One region of the Streptomyces sp. NPDC041940 genome, then DNA from elsewhere that is predicted to be linked to it. Evidence: riboswitches for the same ligand, from Rfam matches in the RefSeq annotation. Region 1 holds a riboswitch; each other region holds the start of a gene.
What was found. Region 1 has a riboswitch for cobalamin ahead of ACZ6I3_RS13395 (energy-coupling factor ABC transporter permease). Riboswitches for the same ligand answer to the same signal wherever they lie in the genome.
Positions count from the first base shown of each region.

Region 2: linked by a shared signal. The riboswitch ahead of ACZ6I3_RS07615 (ABC transporter substrate-binding protein) and the one ahead of ACZ6I3_RS13395 (energy-coupling factor ABC transporter permease) in region 1 are both predicted to bind cobalamin.
Region 3: linked by a shared signal. The riboswitch ahead of ACZ6I3_RS15920 ((2Fe-2S) ferredoxin domain-containing protein) and the one ahead of ACZ6I3_RS13395 (energy-coupling factor ABC transporter permease) in region 1 are both predicted to bind cobalamin.

Region 1 is NZ_JBVJBP010000006.1:181,088-184,348, reverse strand. Features, by position in the region: gene cbiQ (cobalt ECF transporter T component CbiQ) at 1-251, opposite strand, end outside; gene ACZ6I3_RS13400 (energy-coupling factor ABC transporter substrate-binding protein) at 257-601, opposite strand; gene ACZ6I3_RS13395 (energy-coupling factor ABC transporter permease) at 598-1,299, opposite strand; cobalamin riboswitch at 1,330-1,514, opposite strand; gene ACZ6I3_RS13390 (serine/threonine-protein kinase) at 1,593-3,020, opposite strand.
Region 2 is NZ_JBVJBP010000003.1:74,611-77,871, reverse strand. Features, by position in the region: gene ACZ6I3_RS07620 (FecCD family ABC transporter permease) at 1-857, opposite strand, end outside; gene ACZ6I3_RS07615 (ABC transporter substrate-binding protein) at 854-1,813, opposite strand; cobalamin riboswitch at 1,941-2,130, opposite strand; gene ACZ6I3_RS07610 (CoA-binding protein) at 2,212-2,619, shown strand; gene ACZ6I3_RS07605 (4-hydroxybenzoate 3-monooxygenase) at 2,656-3,261, shown strand, end outside.
Region 3 is NZ_JBVJBP010000008.1:26,065-29,325, forward strand. Features, by position in the region: gene ACZ6I3_RS15910 (APC family permease) at 1-475, shown strand, start outside; gene ACZ6I3_RS15915 (universal stress protein) at 478-903, shown strand; gene ACZ6I3_RS15920 ((2Fe-2S) ferredoxin domain-containing protein) at 917-1,288, opposite strand; cobalamin riboswitch at 1,335-1,457, opposite strand; gene ACZ6I3_RS15925 (ferric reductase-like transmembrane domain-containing protein) at 1,473-2,447, opposite strand; cobalamin riboswitch at 2,556-2,662, shown strand; gene ACZ6I3_RS15930 (GHMP family kinase ATP-binding protein) at 2,736-3,261, shown strand, end outside.

The DNA.
Region 1 (3,261 bases):
TGGACGAGCAGCGTGAGAGCGCCGGTCACGCAGAAGCCCAGCGGCACCCGGTAGGCCCGCCACAGCCGCCGGCCGGGCACACCGGCCGGCCCCAGCAGCAGGGACACGGCCGTCACCAGCACCAGGGCCGCGCCCGGCCAGGGCGGCAGCGAGATGGCCAGCACGGTGAGTCCCAGACCGAGCACGGCCTTGTCCACGGGATGGCGGCGGCGCCAGCGACTGCTGTGCGCCGCCGCGTCGATCGGCAGCACGCGGCTCAGGCCCTTTCGGCCGCCGGCTCCTCGGCGTCCCGCTCCCGCGCCTGCTGCTCACCCTGGCGCCGGCCCCGGCGCAGACCGAAGTAGTAGGCGAGGACACCGGCTCCGAGCGCCGCCTGCAGGGCGAACAGCGCCGACTCGATCTCACCCGACGGCGGCTCGTACAGCGGCGAGAACCAGGGCTCGTAGTCCGGGTCGATCTCGGTGATCGCCGTCTCCGCCTGGGCGTCGGCGCCCGCGAACGGCTCCTCCTTGTGGTCGCCGAGGCCGAGCGCGAGCGGCAGTACGGCGAGCGCGGCCACGGCGAGCAGCAGCAGGAGGTTGATCTTCGTGTTCTTCTTCATCGGGCCGCCACCTCGGTCTCGGTCACGGACTGCTTCTTGGCGAGGAGCACGCCCAGCCGGGTCAGTTCGCCCTTGCTGGACTGCACCAGCAGCCGCATCACGAGCACGGTCAGCAGGCCCTCGCTCACCGCGAGCGGGATCTGGGTGACGGCGAAGATGGTGCCGAACTTGCCGAGCGCGCCCACGAACCCGCTGCCCGGGTCGGGGAAGGCGAGCGCCAGCTGCACGCTGGTGACGCAGTACGTCGACAGGTCGGCGAAGAACGCCCCGAAGAAGACCGCGACCATCAGCGGCACGTCGTACCGCCGCAGCAGCTTGTACACGGCGTATCCGACCCAGGGGCCGACGATCGCCATGGAGAAGACGTTGGCGCCGAGCGTGGTCAGACCGCCGTGGGCGAGCAGCAGCGCCTGGAAGAGCAGGGTGATGGTGCCCAGCACCGCCATGATGGGTGGCCGGAAAAGGATGGCTCCCAGACCCGTTCCGGTGGGGTGGGAGCAACTGCCGGTGACCGACGGCAGTTTCAGGGCGGACAGAACGAACGTGAAGGCACCGGAGGCACCGAGGAGCAGGGTGCTCTCGGGGTGCTCGCGCACCTCACGGGTGAGCGACCGGACCCCGTGGACGACGAACGGCGCCGACGCGACGCCCCAGGCGACCGCGTGTGCGGGCGGGAGAAAACCCTCGGCTATGTGCATGGTTCAGCAGACCCTCTCCAGCACCTCGTGGATGGTTGACGCGCCCTGGCCGGTCTCCTGGCTTACGGGTACCACCGCCCGTACTCCGCCTTCCCGGGTCACAAGGACCCAGTGGCTGCCCGTGAGGGCTGGAGCCGGACTTCCCGATTCACAGTGGCGAGGGCCGCACCGGCATCACACCGGCTTTCCCGTTCACCAAGGCGTGGTGACAGTAATGCCGAGATAAGGACGATGACAAGCCACCCGAGGGGGCGCGCGAGGGGGCGTCCGCTCGCACACCGGCGCAGGACCGCTCAGTCGTCGCCACCGTCGTCATCGTCGTCCCCGTCTTCCCAGGTCCGACGGGGCTTCTCCTGCTGGGGTTTGTCCGCCTTTCGCGGTGGGCCGGCCGTCTCCTGGGCCGGAGTCGCGGGGCTGGGCGTCGTGTCGACCGGGGTCGGGGGAGCGGGTGCGCTGGTGGACGGGGTGATATCGGCCACTGTGCCGGCGGCCGGCACGGTGGCGTCCGGAGCCGGGTCCGCCGCCGGAGCGGAGGAGAGCGGCGACGCGGAGTCCGCGGACGGCGTGGCGGCGGGGCTGCTCGCGGAGGGGGACGCGTCGGGTTCCGTGCCCTCCGTCGCGGTGTTGTCGGGCGAGAACCACATCATGCCGGCGAGCATCGCCGCGGCGAAGAGCGCCGCCGCGGCCACGGTCGCGGCCGCTCTGCGCCGGTTGTCGGGGGCGGCTCGGGGTGCGGCGCGGCGCGCACGGCCGGCCTGGGGCGTGCGGCCGGTGCGCAGCCCCGGGGCACCGGGCAGCGCGTACGTGGCCGGGTTGCGGGTCTCGGCGGCCGGATACGGCCTCGGCGTGACGGACGTCACCGGGGGCGCTGCCTCCGGCAGCGGCTCGGGCAGTCCCCGCCAGGCGCCGCCGGCGAACCACTCGGCGGTCCCCTGGGCGGTGGGCCGGTCCTCGGGCTGCTTGGCGAGCAGGCCGAGCAGGTAGTTCTCGAAGGCCGGCGGGAGTCCGGCGACACCGAGCTCGCGGGGCGGTACGGGCACGGAATCGAGATGCTGGTGCAGGAGCGCGACGGCGGTGTCTGCCTGGAACGGCGGCCGTCCGCTGAGGAGTTGGTAGAGCAGGCACCCCAGGGAGTACATGTCGGAGGCGGGCCCGGCGGGCTGGCCCAGGGCACGTTCGGGCGCGAGGTAGAGGCCGGTGCCGACGATCTGGCCGGTGGCGGTGAGCGCGGCGCCGGGGTCGTCGAGGAAGCGCGCGATGCCGAAGTCGCCGATCTTCAGGGTGCCGTGGGCGTCCAGCAGGAGGTTGGCGGGCTTGATGTCACGGTGGACGATGCCCTGCGCGTGCGCGGCGGCGAGCCCGGCGGCGGCCTGCGCGGCGAGATCGGCCACCCGCTCGGCGGGCAGCGCGCCGGAGGCGGCCAGCACCCCGGCGAGGCTGTCGCCCTCGACCAGTTCCATCACCAGGTACAGCCGGTTGTCGTACTCGCCGAAGTCCAGGACACCGACGAGATGGGGGTGGTTGAGACGCCCGGCGGTCTGGGCCTCCAGACGGAACCGGGAGGCCGCCGTGACGTCGGTGTCCTGGGGCAGCAGCAGCTTGACGGCCACCGCTCTGGCGAGCGTCTCGTCGTACGCGCGCCAGACCTCTCCCATTCCACCGCGTCCGATCTCAACATCCAGCCGGTAGCGGCCCGCTAGCAGCACTCGTCCTCGTCTCATGCGTGGGGGAAGGTACGTCGCCGCATGCCGAACTCCCCGTTTTGAGGCGGGGGTTGGTGGGGAACGTCGCAGCCGACCCAGGATACTGGCGCCGCGTGACCAATGATCTCCGCAGCGGGGGAGAGAGACGGTACGGTCGCGGAAATCCGGGAGCGGAGGAGTCGCCCGGCGGGGTGACGGTGCGGTGCGCGCGGTTGCCGGGGGTGTCCTGCGCGCGCCTCGGGGCGCCGGGGGCCGTCTG
Region 2 (3,261 bases), on a different contig from region 1:
GGCAGCAGCCGGGCGTGCCCGGGTCCGGCAAGCGCCCGGGCGGCGTGCGGCAGGACCAGCCCGACGAAGCCGATCGCCCCGGCGGAGCTGACCAGCGCCGCCGTGAGCAGGGCGGTGACGCACAGCAGCACCAGGCGGGTGCGGGCCACGGACACCCCGAGCGCGGCCGCCGCGTCCTGCCCGAAGGCGAAGGCGTCGAGGGTACGGGCGTACGACAGGCACACCACCAGCGCCACGGCCAGGACGGCGAAGCACAGCCACACGTCGGTCCAGCCGGCCCCGCCGAGCGAGCCCAGGAGCCAGAACAGCACGCCCTTGGTCGTCTCGGCGTCGGCGGCGGTCAGCACGACGAAGGAGGTGAGTGCGGAGAAGAGCTGCATGGCGGCGACGCCCGCGAGGACGACCCGGTCGGTGGTGTCGCCGAGGGTGTGGCTGAGCAGCAGGACCAGCGCGAAGGAGACCAGGGCGCCGAGGAACGCGCCCGCGGACACCGAGACGACACCGCCGCCCACGCCCAGCACGACGATGACGACCGCGCCGGTGGAGGCGCCCGAGGACACCCCGAGCACGAACGGATCGGCCAGCGGGTTGCGCAGCAGCGACTGCATCACCGCCCCGCACACGGCGAGGCCGGCCCCGCACACGGCCGCGAGCAGGGTGCGCGGCAGCCGCAGCTGCCAGACGATCCCGTCCCGGATCGGCGTCAGGTCGGAGCTGCCGAGCCCGACATGCGAGGCGACGACGGACCACACGTCCCCGACCCGGATGTCGGCCGGTCCGATGGTGATCGCCAGGGCCACGGAGACCACCAGCAGCAAGGCGCCCGCGACACCGAGCGCCGGTCCGCGGACGGTCACTTCACGAGCCCGAACTCACGCAGTCCGGCCGCGACCTTCTCCACGCCCTCGACGGTGCGGATGGTCGGGTTCATGGCCTGTCCGCTGAGCAGCACGTAGCGCTTGTTCTTGACGGCGTCCATGTTCTTGGTGGCCGGGTTGGACTCAAGGAAGGCGATCTTCCGCTTCGCCGACTCGGCGGTCTCCGAGTTGCGGGTCAGATCGCCGATGACGAGGACGTCGGGGTTGCGGTCGGCGACCGTCTCCCAGTTGACCTGCGGCCATTCCTCGTGCGTGTCGTCGAAGGCGTTCTCGGCGCCGAGGGCGCGGGTCATGATGCCGGGCGCTCCGCAGCAGCCGGCCATGTAGGGCGACTCGGAGTTGGCGAACCAGTACAGAAGGGAGACGTCGGAGGCGTCGACGCCCTGGGTGGCCTTCTTCATCCGCTGCTGGAGGGAGGCCACGAGCTTGTCGCCGCGGTCCTTCACTCCGAACACGGTCGCGAGGTCCCGCACCTCGCCGTAGACGGCGTCGATGCCCAGCGCCTTGTCGCGCTTGCCGTCGCCGCCGCCCGAGTTGTCCTTGCCTGCGCAGTCGGACGGGGAGACGTACGTGGGCACGCCGAGCTTCTCGAACTGGTCCCGGGTGGCGACGCCGCCCTTGCCGAGGGTGGAGACGAAGGACGCGGCGACGAAATCGGGCTCGGAGTCCAGGACCCGTTCGAAGGACGGGTTGTTCTCGGCGATGCGCGGCACCTTCGCGTTGGCCTTCTCCAGCCCCTTCATCACGGGGTCGGTCCAGGTGGCCGTGCCCGCTATTCGGTCGGCGAGGCCGAGGGAGAGCAGGATCTCGGTGGTGCCCTGGTTGAGGGAGACGGCGTGCTTGGGCGCCTTGTCGACTCGGACCTTCCGGCCGCAGTTGTCGAGAGCGGCGGACGCCTTGGCCTTGGGAGCCTCGGAGCCTGCGCAGCCGGTCATGAGCAGGGAGCAGGCCGCGAGCAGGACGGCGGCACGGGCGGGTCGGGCGAGGGGCAAGGAAACCAGTCCTCAGACGTCGAGGGCCCGATCGCGGAGCCCGGTCGTACGGTGCTCCCCCACCGCCGGCCGGCCGCGGGGGCCGCCAGCAGGTCTTCGGACTCGGGTTCACCCGGTGCGGGGCGCCTTCCCGTACGACATACGAGCCGTTCAGTGGCCGAGGCCCCGCCCGTCCCCCTCACCGCTGCGCGTCAGTTCCGGATTCGCACCGGATTCCCTGACCCACGTACATGGGTTCGACTGGCCTCGGCAAGCTATCACGGAGGATCCGGGGGAATCACAGCGCACCCTGCGTCGTTGCCCGGACAGCAGCTCTTCCGCGACTCCCGAGGAGGCCGCCGGTGTACGGCGACGACGCAACGCTCCGCAGGATCCTCACCGAGCTCGGCGACACCTGGGCCGTGGTGGGCCTGTCGTCGAACCGGCAGCGCGCGGCGTACGGCGTCGCCGCGGTGCTCCAGCGGTACGGCAAGCGCGTCGTGCCCGTGCACCCCAAGGCGGAGACCGTGCACGGCGAGCAGGGGTACGCGAGCCTGTCGGACATCCCCTTCGACGTGGACGTCGTGGACGTGTTCGTGAACAGCGACCTCGCCGGAGCCGTCGCGGACGAGGCGGTCGCCAAGGGCGCGGGGGCGGTGTGGTTCCAGCTCGGGGTCGTCGACGCGGCGGCGTACGACCGGACCCGGGCCGCGGGTCTGGAGATGGTGATGGACCGCTGCCCGGCGATCGAGATCCCGCGGGTGGGGTGACGGTCACGGCCGACGCGCCCGCTCCATAATGAGTGCATGACCCACCCCTCCCCGCCCTCGAACTCCGGCTCCCCGCACCATGTCCCGGTCGTCGTCGTGGGCGCCGGTCCCGCCGGGCTGACGATCGGCAACATCCTGCGGGCCGCCTCGGTGGACTGCCTGGTGCTGGAGACCGAGACCCGGGAGTTCATCGAGCAGCGGCCCCGGGCCGGGATCATCGAGGAGTGGGCCGTACGGGGCCTGGAGAAGCGCGGCCTCGCCCGGAATCTGCTGGACCGCGCGGAGCTGCACAGCGCGTGCGAGTTCCGCTTCGACGGGGAGCGGTACCCGTTCCACTACGGCGAGATGACGGGCAGTCACCACTTTGTCTACCCGCAGCCGTTGCTGGTGACGGACCTGGTGCGCGAGTACGCCGACGTGCGCGGCGGGGAGATCCGCTTCGGGGTCCGGGACGTCGAGGTGCACGACATCGACAGCGACCGGCCGTCCGTGTCGTACACCTGCCCGGAGACGGGTGAACGGCGGGTCGCGCACTGCGACTTCGTGGCCGGCTGCGACGGGGCGCGCGGAGTGACGCGGGCCTCGCTGCCGCCGGAGCGGGTCCGCCTCGCGCGGCACGACTACGGCATCGGCTGGCTGGCG
Region 3 (3,261 bases), on a different contig from region 1:
CATCAACCCCCGGTTCCGCACCCCGGACGTGAGCACCTGGTGGGTCGCGGGCATCGCCACCGCCTGGTACCTCGTCGTCTACAACATCAGCGAGAACGCCCTCTTCGACTCCCTGACGGCGCTGTCCCTGCTGATCGCGTTCTACTACGCGCTCACCGGTGTCGCCTGCGCGGTCTACTACCGGCGCCTGCTGACCAGGAGTGTCCGGGATCTCCTCCTGATCGGCCTCGGCCCGCTGATCGGCGCCGGGCTGCTGGCGTGGCTGCTGGTGGAGTCGGTCCAGGACATGGCCGATCCGGCCAACTCCGTCACCGGCACCGCCTGGTTCGGGCTCGGCCCGCCGCTCGTCATCGGCATCGGCGTCGCCGTCGCGGGCGTGATCATCATGGTCGTCTGGCGACTGATGTCCCCCGCGTTCTGGTCGGAGCGCCCGAGCACGGTCGACCCCGACCTCGTTGACCGCAAGGAGTCCTGAAGATGTCGGTGATCCTCGGCTACGACGAGTCCCCGGGCGCCCTGCGCGCGCTGCGGGTGGCGATCGAGGTGGCGGCCGCGTACGGCGAGCCCCTGGTGATCGTCTACGGCGCCGCGGCCCCCGGCGTCACGGGCGAGGAGTACGGCGCTCATCAGAAGGCCGTCCGTGAGGCCGGAACCACCGTGCTCGGTCACGCGGTCCGGGTCGCCGACGAGGCCGGTGTGCCCAGCACGGTCGAACTCATCGACGAGCGGCCCGCGCAGGCGCTGATCGACGCCGCGGAACGCCATGACGCCAGGGTGATCGTGGTGGGCACGTGGGGCGAGAGCCCGGTGCGCGGGGCGCTCCTGGGCTCGACCCCCCACAAGCTGCTGCACCTGTCGAACGTCCCGGTCCTGTGCGTGCCGGCGGAGGAACAGGAGTCCTGAGAGCCGGGCCTGGTCAGGAACTGCCCGCGCGCCGTTTCGCGAGCGGGCTGAAGGCGTACAGGCCGAGGATGTCGGGCAGGGGCGCGACGCCGGGGCCGCCGTCGCGGACCCAGGTGACGATGTCCTCGGTCGCGGCCGGGTCGTTGACCAGCCCGAGCCACACCGGCCGGGCCCCGGCGGCCCGGCCCGCCGTGGACGGCTGTACGACGATGACGTTGGCCTGGTCGCAGACATCGAGGCACTCGGAGACCCGCACGGGCGCCGCCTCGCGCAGCCGCTCGGTCTGGGCCGTGTGGTCGACGCCGGTCACCTTGCGGGTGCCGCAGCAGCAGTCCCGGCAGACGACGACGCGGCACGGAACCCCTCCGGCCGGGGTTGCGGACATGCCGCACCTGTCCTCTCTCCGGGGAGATCCGCCCCGGTGGTTCGTCGAGGAGGCGACCGCGTGAGTCTCCTGGCTCCCGGCCGAGGCCGGTCACAGTGGCGGGACCGCGCCGGATTCACACCGGCTTCCTCGTTCCGCCGTCGCCATGTCGCCGGCCATCATTCCATGCGGCCGGTGCGGGGCTTCAGTCCGTCTCGTGGGCGTGCGGCTGCGTGGCCGGCGGTTCGGCAGGGCGTTCGCGGCCACCGTCCCGGCCGGAGGCGATCACGGCGAGGAGCCCTACGACCACGGCCCCGGCGGCGATGCGTCCCGCCGCCCGTGCCGTCCAGGCCGACCGGGTCACGCCCGTGCCCGCACCCGGCGCGGCGAGGCGTTCGGACCGCCGGGCGGGCCGCAGCAGGCGCAGCACCAGCAGGGCGGCGACGGGCAGTTGCAGCAGCCACAGCACGGTGCGCGGCCACTCGCCGTACCAGACGTTGGTGCCGTAGAGCAGGGTGTGCCAGACGCTGAGGACGTACACGACGATCACGAACCGGTGCAGGCGGCGCCAGGTGTTCGCGCCGATGCGGTGCCGGACGTAGAAGAGCAGGCCCAGGGGGATCGCCACGTACAGGGCGCCCTGGCCGAGCGGGATGGCGATGCGGCCGGTCCCGGAGTCGTACCAGCCGGGCACGAAGGTGTCCGCGAAGCCGGCCCAGAGCCGCTCGGCCCACCCCAGCTGTGCCTCGTAGCGCACGAGTTCCGCCGCGAACATCAGGGCGTGCGCGAACATCAGGGCCATGGTGGTCAGGCTCGTGGTGCGGTGCCAGCGTTCCAGGACCTGCCGGGAGACCGGCAGCCGGCCGGGGCCCGGCCCCGACAGGAGCAGCCCCAGCATGACCGTGCCCCAGGCCCACAGCAGGCCCGACCAGCCGAACGCCTGGCTGAGCAGATACATCCAGTAGGTGCCGGGATCGTCCATGAACGGCATGACCGCGACCGTGTCGGAGGTGCCGGACTCCATCCGGGCCCACAGCAGCGCGAACACCGCCGCCGTGACCACGACCGCCGCTGCGGCGTCGGGCAGCGCGGAGCGGAGGTCGCCGCGCAGGGCCACGCGCTCGGCGCCGGGTCTCGGGACGCTCGTCCCGTTCTCGTCGGACCTCGGGTTCACCAGCATCGAGCACAGTCTCACCGAGGGGAGGTGGGTTACCGAGACGCAATCCGGCCAGAGGGACGGCCGGGACCCGACGGGCCCCCGGAGGCACCCTTTCCATCCCCTGGGGGCGTCCCTACGCTGAGGCGCGCAGTCGCAGGGGAACCCGGTGGGAGTCCGGGACTGTCCCGCAGCGGTGAGTGGGAGCCGAACGCCGGCCCGCGAGTCCGAAGGCCTGCCACTGCGCCCGCGCGTCACGCGCGGGCTGTGCACGGTGACCTCGAGGACTGGGTCGGCGGACGGAGGAATCACGTGGGTGGTGTCGTGTCCGGTGTCTGTCACGGCACGCTCGGCGAGCTGTACCAGGGGCCGCTGCGGGCGGGCCCCGATCCGGACATCGCGGTGGTGTCGTTCCCCGTGGACCGCCACTCCTGGGTGCACTTCACACCGGGGCCCGCGGGGCCGTTTCCCCTCGGGGAGAAGTCCCTGACGGCGGCCCGGCTCTTCCTGGAGCATCACGGCCTGTCCCTGCCGCCGGGCACCTGGACCACGCACTCCGAACTCCAGGTAGGCGTCGGGATGGCCAGTTCGACGGCGGACATCGTGGCGACCCTGCGCTGTCTGGCGGGGATCTTCTCACTGCCCTGCGACACCGACGTGGTGCTCGGCGTTCTGGCGGCGATCGAACGGTCGGACAGCGTCTTCCTCGACGAGTTCGCCCTGCATCTCAGCGGCCGGCACCGGGTGGTGCGGCGGCTGGGCACGGACCTCGGCTTCCACACCGCCTATGTGACCGAGCCGGGCACGGTGGACACCGCCGCCGTGACCGCGCCGCTCC